One region of the Pedomonas sp. genome, then DNA from elsewhere that is predicted to be linked to it. Evidence: predicted binding sites of a transcription regulator. Region 1 holds the regulator's gene; each other region holds the start of a gene.

Region 1 (3,112 bases):
ACGCTGATCGCGGGAAGCAGCCTTCCAACGGTACGCAGCTGCATTGCCACGCTCATTGTGCTGGCGGGCCTGCTGCTGGGCCGGGAGGCGATTAGCCTGCGGCTGGTGGCGGCGGGGGCAGGGCTCATCCTGCTGTTCCGGCCAGAGGCGGTGCTCAGCCCCAGCTTCCAGCTGTCCTTCGCGGCGGTGACCGGACTGGTGGCGCTCTATCAGTCCCGCTTTGCCGAGCGATGGCTGCGGCGGCGGGAAACGGATGGGCGGGGCCGCAGCGCGCTTCGATGGGCGGCCGGGCTGATCGTGAGCAGCCTTGTGGCCGAGGCCATGCTGTCACCCATCGCCATTGCCCACTTCAATCAGACCGGCGTGTACGGGGTGATTGCCAACTTCGTTGCGATTCCGCTGACCAGCATCCTGATCATGCCGGGGCTGATGCTGGCGGTGGCGGCCGAAAGCATCGGCGGGGTGCCATGGGTGACGGAGGTGCTGCGCTGGGCCTTAGACCTGCTCATCGGCATCGCCCGGTCGGTGGCGGCCTGGGACGGCGCGGTGATGCGCTGGCGGGCGCTGGGCGGCGGGCCCTTCAGCCTGATGATGCTGGGGCTGATCTGGCTGTGCCTGTGGCGCACGCGGCTGAGATTGCTGGGGCTCGGCCTGACAGCGGCAGGACTGGTTCTTGCCGCCATGACACCGACGCCGGATCTGTACGTGAGTGCCGATGGCGGGCTGATGGCGGTGCGGCTGGAGGACGGGCGCATGGCGTTCTCAAGCTTGCGGCGGGGCAGCTTCACGCGCGCGATGTGGCTGGAGGACAGCGGGCTGGATGCCAGAGCAGTTGCGCGGCTGGACGAGGCGGCAGGGCCAGCGCTGGTTCAGGAGTGCGACGAAGGGCTGTGCCGTGTTTCGCTGAACCGGCACGGAGACTGGCGGCGCATCGTCTGGCTGAAGGACTGGCTAGATAACCCCGTGCTGGCGCGGGTTTGCGTGGAGAGCGACGTGATCATTGCGCCGCGTGGACTGCCGAGATGGTGCCAGCCGAAGCTGCTGAAGCTGGACGAGGCGGGCCGTAAGCGGCTTGGAGCCGTGACCGTGCGGTTCGGACCCAGCGGTACGCCGGATGTGCAGGCGGCCCAAACGCAACGCGGCCGCCACCCATGGGTGACGGCCGCGCGCTGAACTTGAGCAAAAAACTATTTAGTACCGGCGCATCAGCCCGATGAGCTTGCCCTGAATGCGAACCCGCTTCGGTTCGTAAATCTGGGTCTTGTAGGTGGCGTTGGCCGGCTCGAGCCGAACCTTGCCTTCCTTGCGGCGCAGGCGCTTCAGCGTGGCTTCGCCGTCATCGACGAGAGCAACGATGATGTCTCCATCCAGCGCATGCTCGGCCTTGCGGATAATGGCGTAGTCACCGTCCAGAATGCCGGCCTCGACCATGGAGTCACCGGAGACTTCCAGCGCGAAGTGATCGCCAGGACCAAGCAGGGCGGGCGGAACAGCGAGCTGACGATCGCTTTCCATTGCCTCGATGGGAACACCGGCAGCAACGCGGCCATGCAGCGGTATCTCGACGAACGTCGCGGCAACCGGCTGAGCCTTGGGCTTGCCGAAGGGACCACGCACAACGTTGTCCGAAGCGGCGATGGCGGCATCCCGGTCGCTTGCAAGCTGCGGCTTGACAGGGCGGGTGGGGGCTGCCGCATCCGGCAGGCGCAGCACTTCCAGCGCGCGGGCCCGGTTGGGCAGGCGGCGGATGAAATTGCGCTCCACCAGAGCATTGATAAGGCGGTGAACGCCGGACTTCGATTTAAGCCCGAGCGCTTCCTTCATTTCCTCGAACGACGGCGAGATGCCGGACGTTTCGAGACGCTGATGGATGAACATCAGCAAATCGTGCTGTTTGCGAGTGAGCATTGCCCAAGTCCTTCGTGGAACAGACAATGAACGTTCTATGAAAGTTCCACGAAAAGGTCAATCGGCGTTGAGTAGTAGAAAGGCGATATTCGACCCTTTTTCTGCGGCCGGCGCATTGATGGGACGAATGGCGAGGGCGTTCGCGGCCTCAAGACGGGAGAGCATGGCGCTGTCCTGCACAGGAAAGGGTGTGACCTCCCAGCCGTCCGCACTCGCGGTGACCATGGCGCGCATGTAATCGACCCGACCGCCATTGGGACGTACGTCGACCGTAAGGCGACCCTGCAGCGGGCGCGGCAGCGGGTCAGCCGCGCCCATAAGATGACGAACCAGCGGCAAGAGATACAGCTGGGCGCAGACGTAAGCAGAAACCGGGTTGCCCGGCAGACCGATGGTGACGGACTCGCCAAGGGTGCCGAGCATCATGGGCTTTCCCGGGCGCATGGCGATCTTCCAGAAATCGATGCGGGCACCGGCATCAACGAGCGCCGCCTGCACATAGTCATGATCGCCAACGGACGCGCCGCCGACCGTGACCAGAATGTCCGCATCCGCCGCGGCCCGGGCGATGGCGTCACGGATCACGTCATGCCGGTCGGGCAGGATGCCGAGGTCCTGGACCTGCGCGCCGCAGCAGCGCAGGAGGGAGGCCAGCATGACGCCGTTGGAGTTGACGATCTGGCTGGGGCCGGGGGCCTGACCCGGCGGGACGAGTTCATCTCCGGTCGACAGAATGACGACGCGGGGACGGGCGAACACCTCGGCGGTGCCGTGGCCACTGGCAGCCATGAGGGCGATGCCGCGGACATTGATGCGCGTGCCGACCTGTAGCAGCAGGCTGCCCTCGGCAAAGTCCTGCCCCGCCTTGCGGACATGGCGGCCCGCGTGGGGCGGGCAGTCTCCGATCAGGCGGATTGCGCCGTCCTCGTAGGCGACGTCCTCCTGGAGAATGACGGTATCGGTGCCGTCCGGCATGGGTGCGCCGGTCAGCACGCGCACGGCCACGCCTTCCTCGAAGAAGCCGTCGAACGCCTTGCCCGCAATGGCCTCTCCGATCACAGGGAAGGTAATTCCGGGGGCGATGTCCTCGAAGCGGACGGCATAGCCATCCATGGCGGAGGCGTTGAACGGGGGCTGGGTAAGCCGCGCGATGACATCTTCGGCCAGATAGCGGCCGTGGGCTTCGCTCAGCGGCACCGTCTCA
Region 2 (3,112 bases), on a different contig from region 1:
TGCCGCAGCTTTACGGCGGGCAGCGGTGCGCATCCTTGCCCAAACCGGCCGGCGCTGCCACATTCCATGCCATGTCGAATACAGCAGTTCCCATCCGTCCCGCCGCCACGCTCCTCATCATCCGCAATACCCCCGAAGGCCTTCAGGTCTTCATGGTCTTGCGGAACCGTGCCGTCTCCTTCGCCTCTGGCGCGCTGGTGTTTCCCGGCGGCAAGGTTGATCAGCAGGACCGTGATCTGATCGGCAGTGATCTGACGGAAGGCTTTGCCGCGCTGGACCCGTTCGAGGCCTCCTGCCGCATCGCCGCCCTGCGTGAAGCATACGAGGAGGCCGGCATTTTGCTCGCCCACCGGGCGGACGGCAGCCGCATCTCGGGCGAGATCCTCGCCACGTACGAGGCGGAGCGGGCCCGCATTGCCAACTGCGACCTGCCGTTTGCGGACTTCCTGCGCACGCACAGCCTGAAATTGTCGGCGGACGGCGTGGCCCCGGTCGCGCGCTGGATCACGCCGGAAGGTTCGCCCCGGCGTTTCGACACCATGTTCTATCTGGCCCCCGCCCCGGCGGACCAGACGGCCAAGCACGATGGCGGAGAGTCTGTGGAATCCCTATGGGTCAGTCCGCAGCAGGCGCTGGACGAAGGCGAAGCGGGCAAATGGTTCATCATCGTCCCCACCCAGTTCACGCTGGAGTGGCTTGCCCAGTTCCGCACCGTTGAGGAAGCAATGGCGGCGACGCGCAACCGTGCGATTCCGCCGATTCACGGCTCCATCGAGGTAAGAGACGGAATTGAGATGTTCTGTATTCCCGACGAAGCCTGTTATCCGCGCTCCTTCATTCCTACATCGGAAATCAAGCGCGGGTTCTGAGGTCGAGTATCGTTCCGTTGACGCCTGATTCCGTCTTCCGTCAACGGTCGGACGCCGGCCACAGAGCACCGCACGACTGCCCCGCTTATAGCCCCGCTTCGCTTGACTTTTGGCACGCGCCACTGTTGTGGAAAGAGCCGTTTCTCCAAGGCTCCCCCGTGTCGCCTCTCTTCAGGCGCTGGGTTGATGCCCTGCGGCAATCCCCCCCAACGGGACTAGATTGGGACTATGCGTCTAGCCTCTTGAGTTAGACGAACAAATATGGAACAAGCGCACTCATGTTGACCCATATTTCGATCCGTGGCGCACGCGAGCACAACCTCAAGTCCGTCGATGTTGATATCCCGCGCGACAAGCTGGTGGTCATCACCGGCCTGTCCGGGTCCGGCAAATCATCCCTGGCGTTTGATACCATCTACGCCGAGGGCCAGCGCCGCTACGTGGAGTCCCTCTCCGCCTACGCCCGCCAGTTCCTCGACATGATGCAGAAGCCGGATGTGGACCACATCGAAGGTCTGTCTCCTGCCATCTCCATCGAGCAGAAGACCACCTCGAAGAATCCGCGCTCCACGGTCGGTACCGTCACGGAAATCTACGACTACATGCGCCTGCTCTGGGCGCGTGTGGGTGTGCCCTATTCGCCTGCCACCGGCCTGCCCATTGAGGCGCAGACAGTCAGCCAGATGGTTGACCGCATTATGGCGCTGCCGGAAGGCACCCGCTTCTACCTGCTGGCTCCCATCGTGCGGGGCCGCAAGGGCGAGTACCGCAAGGAAATGCAGGAGCTGCGCAAGCAGGGCTTCCAGCGCCTCAAGGTAGACGGCGAATTCTACGACATCGACGATGTTCCGGCGCTCGACAAGAAGTTCAAGCACGACATCGATGTGGTCGTCGATCGCATCGTGGTGAAGGAAGGCATCTCCACTCGCCTTGCCGATTCTCTGGAGACGGCCCTCAAGCTGGCGGATGGTCTCGCCATTGCCGAAATGGCCAGCAAGTCAGATGAAAACGACACGCCGGAGCGTATCGTTTTCTCCGAGAAGTTCGCCTGCCCGGAGTCCGGTTTCACCATCGCCGAGATCGAGCCCCGGCTGTTCTCGTTCAACAACCCGCACGGCGCCTGCCCGACGTGTGACGGTCTGGGCGAGAAGCTGTACTTCGATGCGGAACTGGCCGTTCCCAACAGCGAGCTGACCATCGCTGGCGGTGCCATTCTGCCGTGGGCGAAGTCCAACCCGCCCTCACCCTACTACATGCAGGTTCTGGAAAGCCTGGCGGATCACTTCGGGTTCTCGATGAACAAGCCGTGGCATGACCTGCCGAAGAAGATCCAGGACATCATTCTATACGGCACCCGGGGCGAAGCCGTGCCGCTGGTGTTCGTGGACGGCCGCAAGCGCTATCAGGTCAACAAGCCGTTCGAAGGCGTACTGAACAATCTCGAACGCCGCTGGCGCGACACCGACTCCCAGTGGATGCGCGATGAACTGTCCCGCTTCCAGGCCTCGGCCCCGTGTGAGGCGTGCAACGGCGCGCGCCTGAAGCCGGAGGCGCTGGCAGTCAAGGTCGGCGGCAGGACCATCTCGCAGGTCACGGAAATGTCCGTGGCCGAAGCTGTGGGCTGGTTTGCTGAACTGCAGGCCCAGCTCAGCCCCAAGCATGCGGCCATTGCCGAGAAGGTGCTGAAGGAAATCGGAGATCGTCTCGGCTTCCTCAACAACGTCGGCCTGGATTATCTCAACCTCTCCCGCTCGTCCGGCACCCTGTCCGGCGGCGAGAGCCAGCGCATCCGCCTTGCTAGCCAGATCGGCTCGGGCCTGACCGGCGTGCTCTATGTGTTGGACGAGCCCTCCATCGGCCTGCACCAGCGCGATAACGACCGGCTGCTGGAGACCCTGAAGCGTCTGCGCGACCTCGGCAACACCGTGCTAGTGGTCGAGCACGATGAAGACGCCATTCGCACAGCCGATCACGTGATCGACATGGGCCCCGGTGCGGGCGTGCATGGTGGTGCCATCATCGCCGAAGGCACGCCGCAGGACATCATGACGTCCGAGAACAGCCTGACCGGCGCATACCTCTCTGGCCGCCGCATGGTGCCGGTGCCGGAGCAACGTCGTCCTGGCACGGGCAATTTCGTCACGATCAGCGGCGCACGAGCCAACAACCTGAAGAACGTCACGGCCTCCATTCCGCTGGGCACGCTGACCTGCATCACCGGCGTGTCCGGTTCGGGCAAGTCA
Region 3 (3,112 bases), on a different contig from region 1:
CGCCTCCATGGCGATGCGCATGGCCTGCTCCTGAAACAGCGGCACCCCGAGGGTCTTCTTGAGGATGCGCTCCAGCTCGTCCTTCGGACCATGATCCGGGCCGGGCGCAGGATAATCCACCTGCTCCAGCCCGTCGCGGCGGCGCAGATAGGGGTGCACCATGTCGCCCTGAATCGGACCCGGCCGCACGATCGCCACCTGAATGACCAGATCATAGAAGCAGCGCGGCTTGAGACGGGGCAGCATGTTCATCTGCGCCCGGCTTTCCACTTGGAACACGCCCAGCGAATCGGCCCGGCACAGCATGTTGTAAACAGCCTGGTCCTCGCGCGGAATGGTGCCGAGCGTAAGCGCGCGGCCGTGGTGCTTCTCCACCAGATCGAACGCCTTGTGCAGGGCGGTCAGCATGCCCAGCGCCAGCACGTCCACCTTCAGAAGGCCAAGGGCGTTGATGTCATCCTTGTCCCACTCGATGAAGGTGCGCTCTGCCATGGCCGCATTGCCGATGGGCACGGTTTCATCGAGCGGCCCCTTGGTCAGCACGAAACCGCCAACATGTTGCGACAGATGGCGCGGAAAGCCGATCAGTTCATTGGCGAGTCGCAGCGCCTGCATCAGCTTGGCGTCCAGAATCTGGATGCCCGCCTCGCGCAGCCGCTTCTCGTCAATCTCACCTTCCCGGCCTGATCCCCACACCGTGCCTGCCAGCGCGGTAGTGACGTCTTCCGACAGACCCATGGCCTTGCCCACATCGCGAATCGCCGAGCGCGGACGGTAGGAGATCACCGTCGCCGCCAGACCTGCCCGGTGGCGGCCATAGCGCCGGTAGATGTACTGGATGACCTCCTCGCGCCGCTCGTGCTCGAAATCCACGTCGATATCAGGCGGCTCCCGGCGTTCCTCGCTGATGAAGCGTTCGAACAGCAGGTTCACCTCGGTCGGATTGACCGACGTGATGCCGAGGCAGAAGCACACCACCGAGTTGGCGGCCGAGCCCCGCCCCTGGCACAGGATGCCCTCGCCGCGCGCATAGGCGACGATGTCATGCACCGTCAGGAAGTAGGGCGCATACTCCATCCGCTGAATGAGTTCGAGTTCGCGCAGCACCGCCGTGCGCACATGATCGGGCAGCCCGCCCGGGAAACGCTGCGATGCGCCCTCCCACACCAGCGCCTCCAGATGCTGCTGCGGCGTCAGCCCTGCCGGCACCGGCTCGTCCGGATACTCGTAGCGCAGATGGTCGAGGCTGAACTGGCAGTTCGCCACAATCTTCAGGGTATTGGCCAGCGCCTCTTCATGGCCCCGGAACAGGTCGGCCATGATCTCCGGCGTCTTCAGGTGACGCTCCGCATGGGCGGCAAGGCGCATCCCCGCCGCGCTGATGGTCGTCTTCTCTCGGATGCAGGTCAGCACATCCTGAAGCTGGCGGCGCTCTTGCTCGTGATACAGCACGTCATTGCTCGCCACCAGCGGCAGGCCGAGGCCGTCGCCGATCGCCTGCAAGCGGCTCAGCCAGCGGCGATCATCGCCCCGGTACAAGTGCTGTGCCACCAGGTAGAGGCTGTGCGCCGGGCGCAGCATCTGCTTCATCAGCAGAAGCTGCTTGATGAAATCCGCAATGGTGGAGCGATCCCGCCGCCGGGGCGGGATGATGGCGATGACCTGCCCTTCAGCGCGCGCCGCCACATCGGCCAGCGTCAGGTAGCACTCCCCCTTCGGAGCGCGGCGCTTGCCCAGCGTCAGCAGTTGCGACAGCCGTCCATAGGCCGCCCGGTCCGTCGGGTAAACCAGCAGGGACGGTGCGTCAGCCAGATCGAGCCGGCAGCCGATCACCAGCCGCATGCCCAGCTTCTTGGCTTCCATATGCGCTCGCACCACCCCGGCCAGCGTGTTCCGGTCCGTGACGGCAAGCGCCTCCAGCCCCAGCGCCTGCGCATGAGACACCAGTTCCTCAGGGCGGCTTGCGCCCCGCAGAAAGGAGAAGTTGGTCGTTACCTGAAGTTCAGCGTAGCGGCTCATAAGCACCTGTTCGGGATAGATGGGCTCGTTCTGCACGCGTTTCTTTGTTCTCTATTTGTTCCACATTATCACAAGCGTTTTCCCGAACAAAGCGGCATTCATCAGCAACCGATGCACCGGCAACGGTCTGGCGCGCTCAGGCCACGATCAAGCGACGCCCTGAAATGAAACCGGGGGGAGTGGCGACCAAGATGAAGAGAGCAGGCAAGAATTCAGACAGGGGAATAAAAATACGAAGGCCGGCGAGCCATGGACTATGCGGGGGCATGTCCAGGCGCCGGCCGAAACAACTGGAACCGGAGGTAACCCGGCCTTGATCCTAGCGGGTCAATTCCCGCATGAGGTCGGGCAGCAGAGCCGTACGCGTTTCATGGTAGGCCTTGATGGACTGCCGAAGCGTATCAATCTGGCGCGCGTGGAACTGCTGGAACATAGTCTGAAGCTGGCTGACGGCATCTTTCATCAGCCGGCTTTCACACACTCTGACATAATAGAGCCGGTCATTGATGTTACTGACAGACCGGAAGATTTCCGAGTTTCGAGCCTGTTCCGCCACCAGCAGCGTAAACTCGCCAGTTGCGTTGGCTATGCTTTCCTCTCCCTCCCGGTCTCCGGGCCGTACGCCGTTCAGCACAGACGTCAGCGCGCTGATACGAGACGAGTCCGGTTGGGCTGTGGCCTTTTCCGCCTCGCTGAGCGCAAGGCCGAGGTACCACTGGTTCATGTCGTAAAGGTTGCGGATTTCCAATTCCGATGGCTGGCGCGCAAAGAAACCGAGTCCCGGTGCGCCATCGATCAGACGTTCAACGACAAGCCGATTAAGGGCTTCACGAACGGGGGTCGTGCTGACCCCAAGTTCGTCGGCCAGATCGGCGACTTTAAGGTGCATGCCCGGCTGATAGTGATTCCGGAGAATCAGATCCTTGAGGCGCCGGTATGGCGCTTCCGCCGTGCGATGTCCTGCGGAGCTGCGAGGCATGAACATTCCTGCCCTTTCCTTCTGTGCAAGACGTGGATTTAATACCCAGTGAAGAGACTGGGCGCCGTCCTCAAAGCTGCACACACTGGCCCATTGGCAGGCTTCTCTTGTTAG
Region 4 (3,112 bases), on a different contig from region 1:
GCAACAGGGCAAGCGGGGGATTGAGCCAAAAAGGGTGCGGGAGAGCTGGGGTAAGCTCTCCCGCAGGCAGGGCTACGATAGTCCCGGGGCCGGTGAGTAAAAGCCCCGGTTGTTATCCGACCCGCGAGGGGGCGGGCCGGATCCTTGCTAAGGACAGCGGGGGCCTTACTTCGCCGAAGCGAGGGCCGTCTCCGGCTGTTCCTTGAATGCCTCGGCCAGCTGGACTTCCTGCTCGGGCGTGCGAGCGATGCCAAAACCGACCTGAAGAGTGATGTTGCGGGGCGTTGCGGCCTGCGGCAGCGGGGGGAGCTTGTCCAGCTTCTGCACCGCCTTGAGCGCGGCCTTATCCAGGCCTGCGTCCCCGGTCGAGCGGGCGATGGAAACATCCTTCAGCGTGCCGTCCGGCGATACGGTGGCGGAGATGCGGGCCAGGCCCTGCTTGCCTTCCCGCAGCGCGAAAGCGGGATACTGAATGGTCTTGTCCAGCTGGGCCTCGGCATGGCTCACCCACTCGCCTACAGAGGCCGGGGCTTCAGCGCGGGCATCGGTGGCGGTGGTGGCCAGCATGGTGGCAACCGTCAGAGCGATGGCGGAAAGAGCGCAGGTGGACTTCTGGAAGCTGAAGATCGAGGACAGGGTCATGGCGTTTCTCCGAAATGGGCGTTGGGGGGGGCTGACTGCACTGGTACTCGGTGGCCGCTACTCACTGGGTTCGTCGTGTTAGTGTGTTAGTCATGTACAACAGTAGCAGAATAAAACAATAGGAAACGGGTACACCATCGATGAGTCGCGCGGATTCATCGACGAAATGAGTGAAAAGCGGGTTTCAGGGTGTCTTAGGGGTGTATGAGAGGGTGTGTTGCACCCCTCTCAGGCCAGACTCAGAAGAGAGACAGCTGCGGACCCTGCGGGGCGCGGAAGTGGCTGACGGACAAGGAGAAATCGTCCCGCAGCAGGTTGTGGCGCGCGCAGGCGGCACGGAATCGGGCGCGCAGCATCTGGGCATAGGCGTTGCCGCCGCCGGTCATGCGGCTGCCGAATCCCGGATCGTTGGTGCGGCCGTCCCTGCTCTGGCGCAGGAGCGAGAGCACCCGCTCGGCCCGGTCCGGCACGTTGTCGTGCAGCCATTCCTCGAACAGCCCGGCCACTTCCCACGGCAGGCGCAGAAGGATTGTGGATGCGCCGCGCGCACCGACTTTGGCGGCAGCCTCGATGATGCGCTCAATCTCATGGTCGGTCAGGCCGGGAATCAGCGGGGAGAGGAACAGGTTGACCGGCACGCCTGCCTCGCTGAGCAGCCGAATGGCCTCGATCCGCCGCTTCGGCGTCGAGGCGCGCGGCTCCATCAGGCGGGCCAGGCGGTGGTCAAGCGTGGTGACGGAGATGTTCACGCTTACCAGTTGCCGCGCCGCCAGCCGTGCCAGCAGATCAATGTCTCGGGTAACGCCGAAGTTCTTGGTGGTGATGGTAACCGGATGCCCCGTGCGGTCCATCACCTCCAGAAGGCTGCGGGTGATGGCGTAGCGCTTCTCGACGGGCTGGTAGGGATCGGTATTGGTGCCCATGGCGATGGGCGAGGGAGTGTAGCCCCGCTTGCCCAACTCCTTCTCCAGCAGCGCAGCAGCGTCCGGCTTGGCGAACAGCTTCGTCTCGAAGTCCAGCCCCGGCGAGAGATCCATGTAGGCATGGGTGGGACGCGCGTAGCAGTAAATACACCCGTGCTCGCAGCCCCGGTAGGCGTTCACCGAGCGATCAAACGGCAGGTCCGGGCTCTGGTTGCGGGTGAGGATGGTTTTGGGTTTCTCGATGGTGATTGTGGTCGCCAGCGGCGGCAACTCATCAGTAACGCCCTCCGCGTCCAGCCAATCGCCGTCAGGCTCTCGGTCAGGAAGGTTGAACCGTGCACTTGCCCGGTTGTTCGTTGCCGCTCGTCCACGCGTCTGGGTCATAGGCGAAATAGAACATAACAGGAACGATCTGGCAAGTAGCTGTTCGAATGGCAGGAGTGGTGTATGCTGTTTAAGTTAGCGGCTCGTTCTTGTGATATCGGAAAACAATGGAACTCTCTGATAGTCATTATTGGAAGGTTGTACGTTTTTTTTATGTGATTTTTGCCCTTATGCTTGCTATTGCGGTGATAACGCGTGACAAGCCGACCTATAATTTGCGAAATGATCTGGTTGTGGGATGCTACGGGACCAATAATGGCCCAAGTATTTCTCTGAATTCAGACGGTATGAAGATTCTTCAGGGTGAATTCCCTAGGATTGGATTTCACCTGGAAGCAAGTAAAACCGGTATTGACCTGGTTTCCCACGCACCTCTCGAAGCTGAGATGACGCCAGACGGATACCGGTTTCGCATTCAGAAGAGGGGCCTGGCTACAATCTCGCCCTTCTACAAAGTCATAAATGGTCGTGCCTATCCGACGTTCGACACTGCAGGCTCGGATGGGTTTCAAATGCTGAGTTCTGACGGGGCGGTGCTGAATTATCAGTCAGTTGATCCGGTGTTCTGTGAGGAGACGCTGCCTTGATAAAGGTGTCTGACCAGCTTTAATTCCACGCTGATGCGCCTTGCGTCAGAGCAGGTCCCGGCGGTGGGTCTCGATGAGGTCGGCCATGGCGGGGGCGTTGTCTTCGTGGCGCAGGCCGTCCGCCACGCCCTGCCGATCGGTGCTGGAGCGGTTCTGGCTGACCTTCCACTTGCCCTCGATCCGCTCGATGGGGATTTCCAGCCCGACGATGCCTTTCAGCAGACTGGCGATGAAACACTCCGGCGCATCGGAGACTTTCCACGGGTCCGGGCGATGATTCTCCTGTGTCTCGGTGAGGTGGGAAATCTGTTCGAGGAGCCAGTCCGCACTGTCGATCACCTGCGGCAGGCCCCGGACCTGCACCATGACGTAATTCCAGGTGGGGACGACCTTCTTGTGCTCCTGCTTCGAGGGGTACCATGAGGGGGACACATAGGCCTGCGGCCCCTGGAACAGCACCAGCGCCTCCGGGCCTTCGCACAGATCTACCAGTTGCTCGTTCGCCTTCGCCAGATGGGTGCGCAGGATGGCGCTGCCGTTCCCGTCTTCGACAAGCGTGAACGGGAGCAGGTTGGC

Evidence for each region. The regulator LexA, encoded in region 1, represses DNA repair genes until DNA is damaged. The targets are predictions, from matches to a motif close to GTTCCNCNCTTGTTCT.
Region 2: uvrA (excinuclease ABC subunit UvrA) is a predicted target of LexA. The motif match lies at 1,122-1,137, and genes of this name have one in related genera.
Region 3: VIG90_RS06335 (error-prone DNA polymerase) is a predicted target of LexA. The motif match lies at 2,066-2,081, and genes of this name have one in related genera.
Region 4: VIG90_RS10760 (PA0069 family radical SAM protein) is a predicted target of LexA. The motif match lies at 1,959-1,974, and genes of this name have one in related genera.

Annotation. Positions count from the first base shown of each region.
Region 1 covers NZ_DATBUP010000258.1:5,969-9,080, forward strand. The annotation lists gene VIG90_RS18235 (ComEC/Rec2 family competence protein) at 1-1,173, shown strand, start outside; gene lexA (transcriptional repressor LexA) at 1,192-1,908, opposite strand; gene glp (gephyrin-like molybdotransferase Glp) at 1,966-3,112, opposite strand, start outside.
Region 2 covers NZ_DATBUP010000230.1:3,485-6,596, forward strand. The annotation lists gene VIG90_RS16915 (NUDIX hydrolase) at 72-869, shown strand; gene uvrA (excinuclease ABC subunit UvrA) at 1,148-3,112, shown strand, end outside.
Region 3 covers NZ_DATBUP010000079.1:2,148-5,259, reverse strand. The annotation lists gene VIG90_RS06335 (error-prone DNA polymerase) at 1-2,019, opposite strand, end outside; gene VIG90_RS06330 (GntR family transcriptional regulator) at 2,339-3,004, opposite strand.
Region 4 covers NZ_DATBUP010000140.1:9,796-12,907, forward strand. The annotation lists gene VIG90_RS10755 (energy transducer TonB) at 166-642, opposite strand; gene VIG90_RS10760 (PA0069 family radical SAM protein) at 882-1,949, opposite strand; gene VIG90_RS10765 (hypothetical protein) at 2,057-2,536, shown strand; gene VIG90_RS10770 (FMN-binding negative transcriptional regulator) at 2,582-3,112, opposite strand, start outside.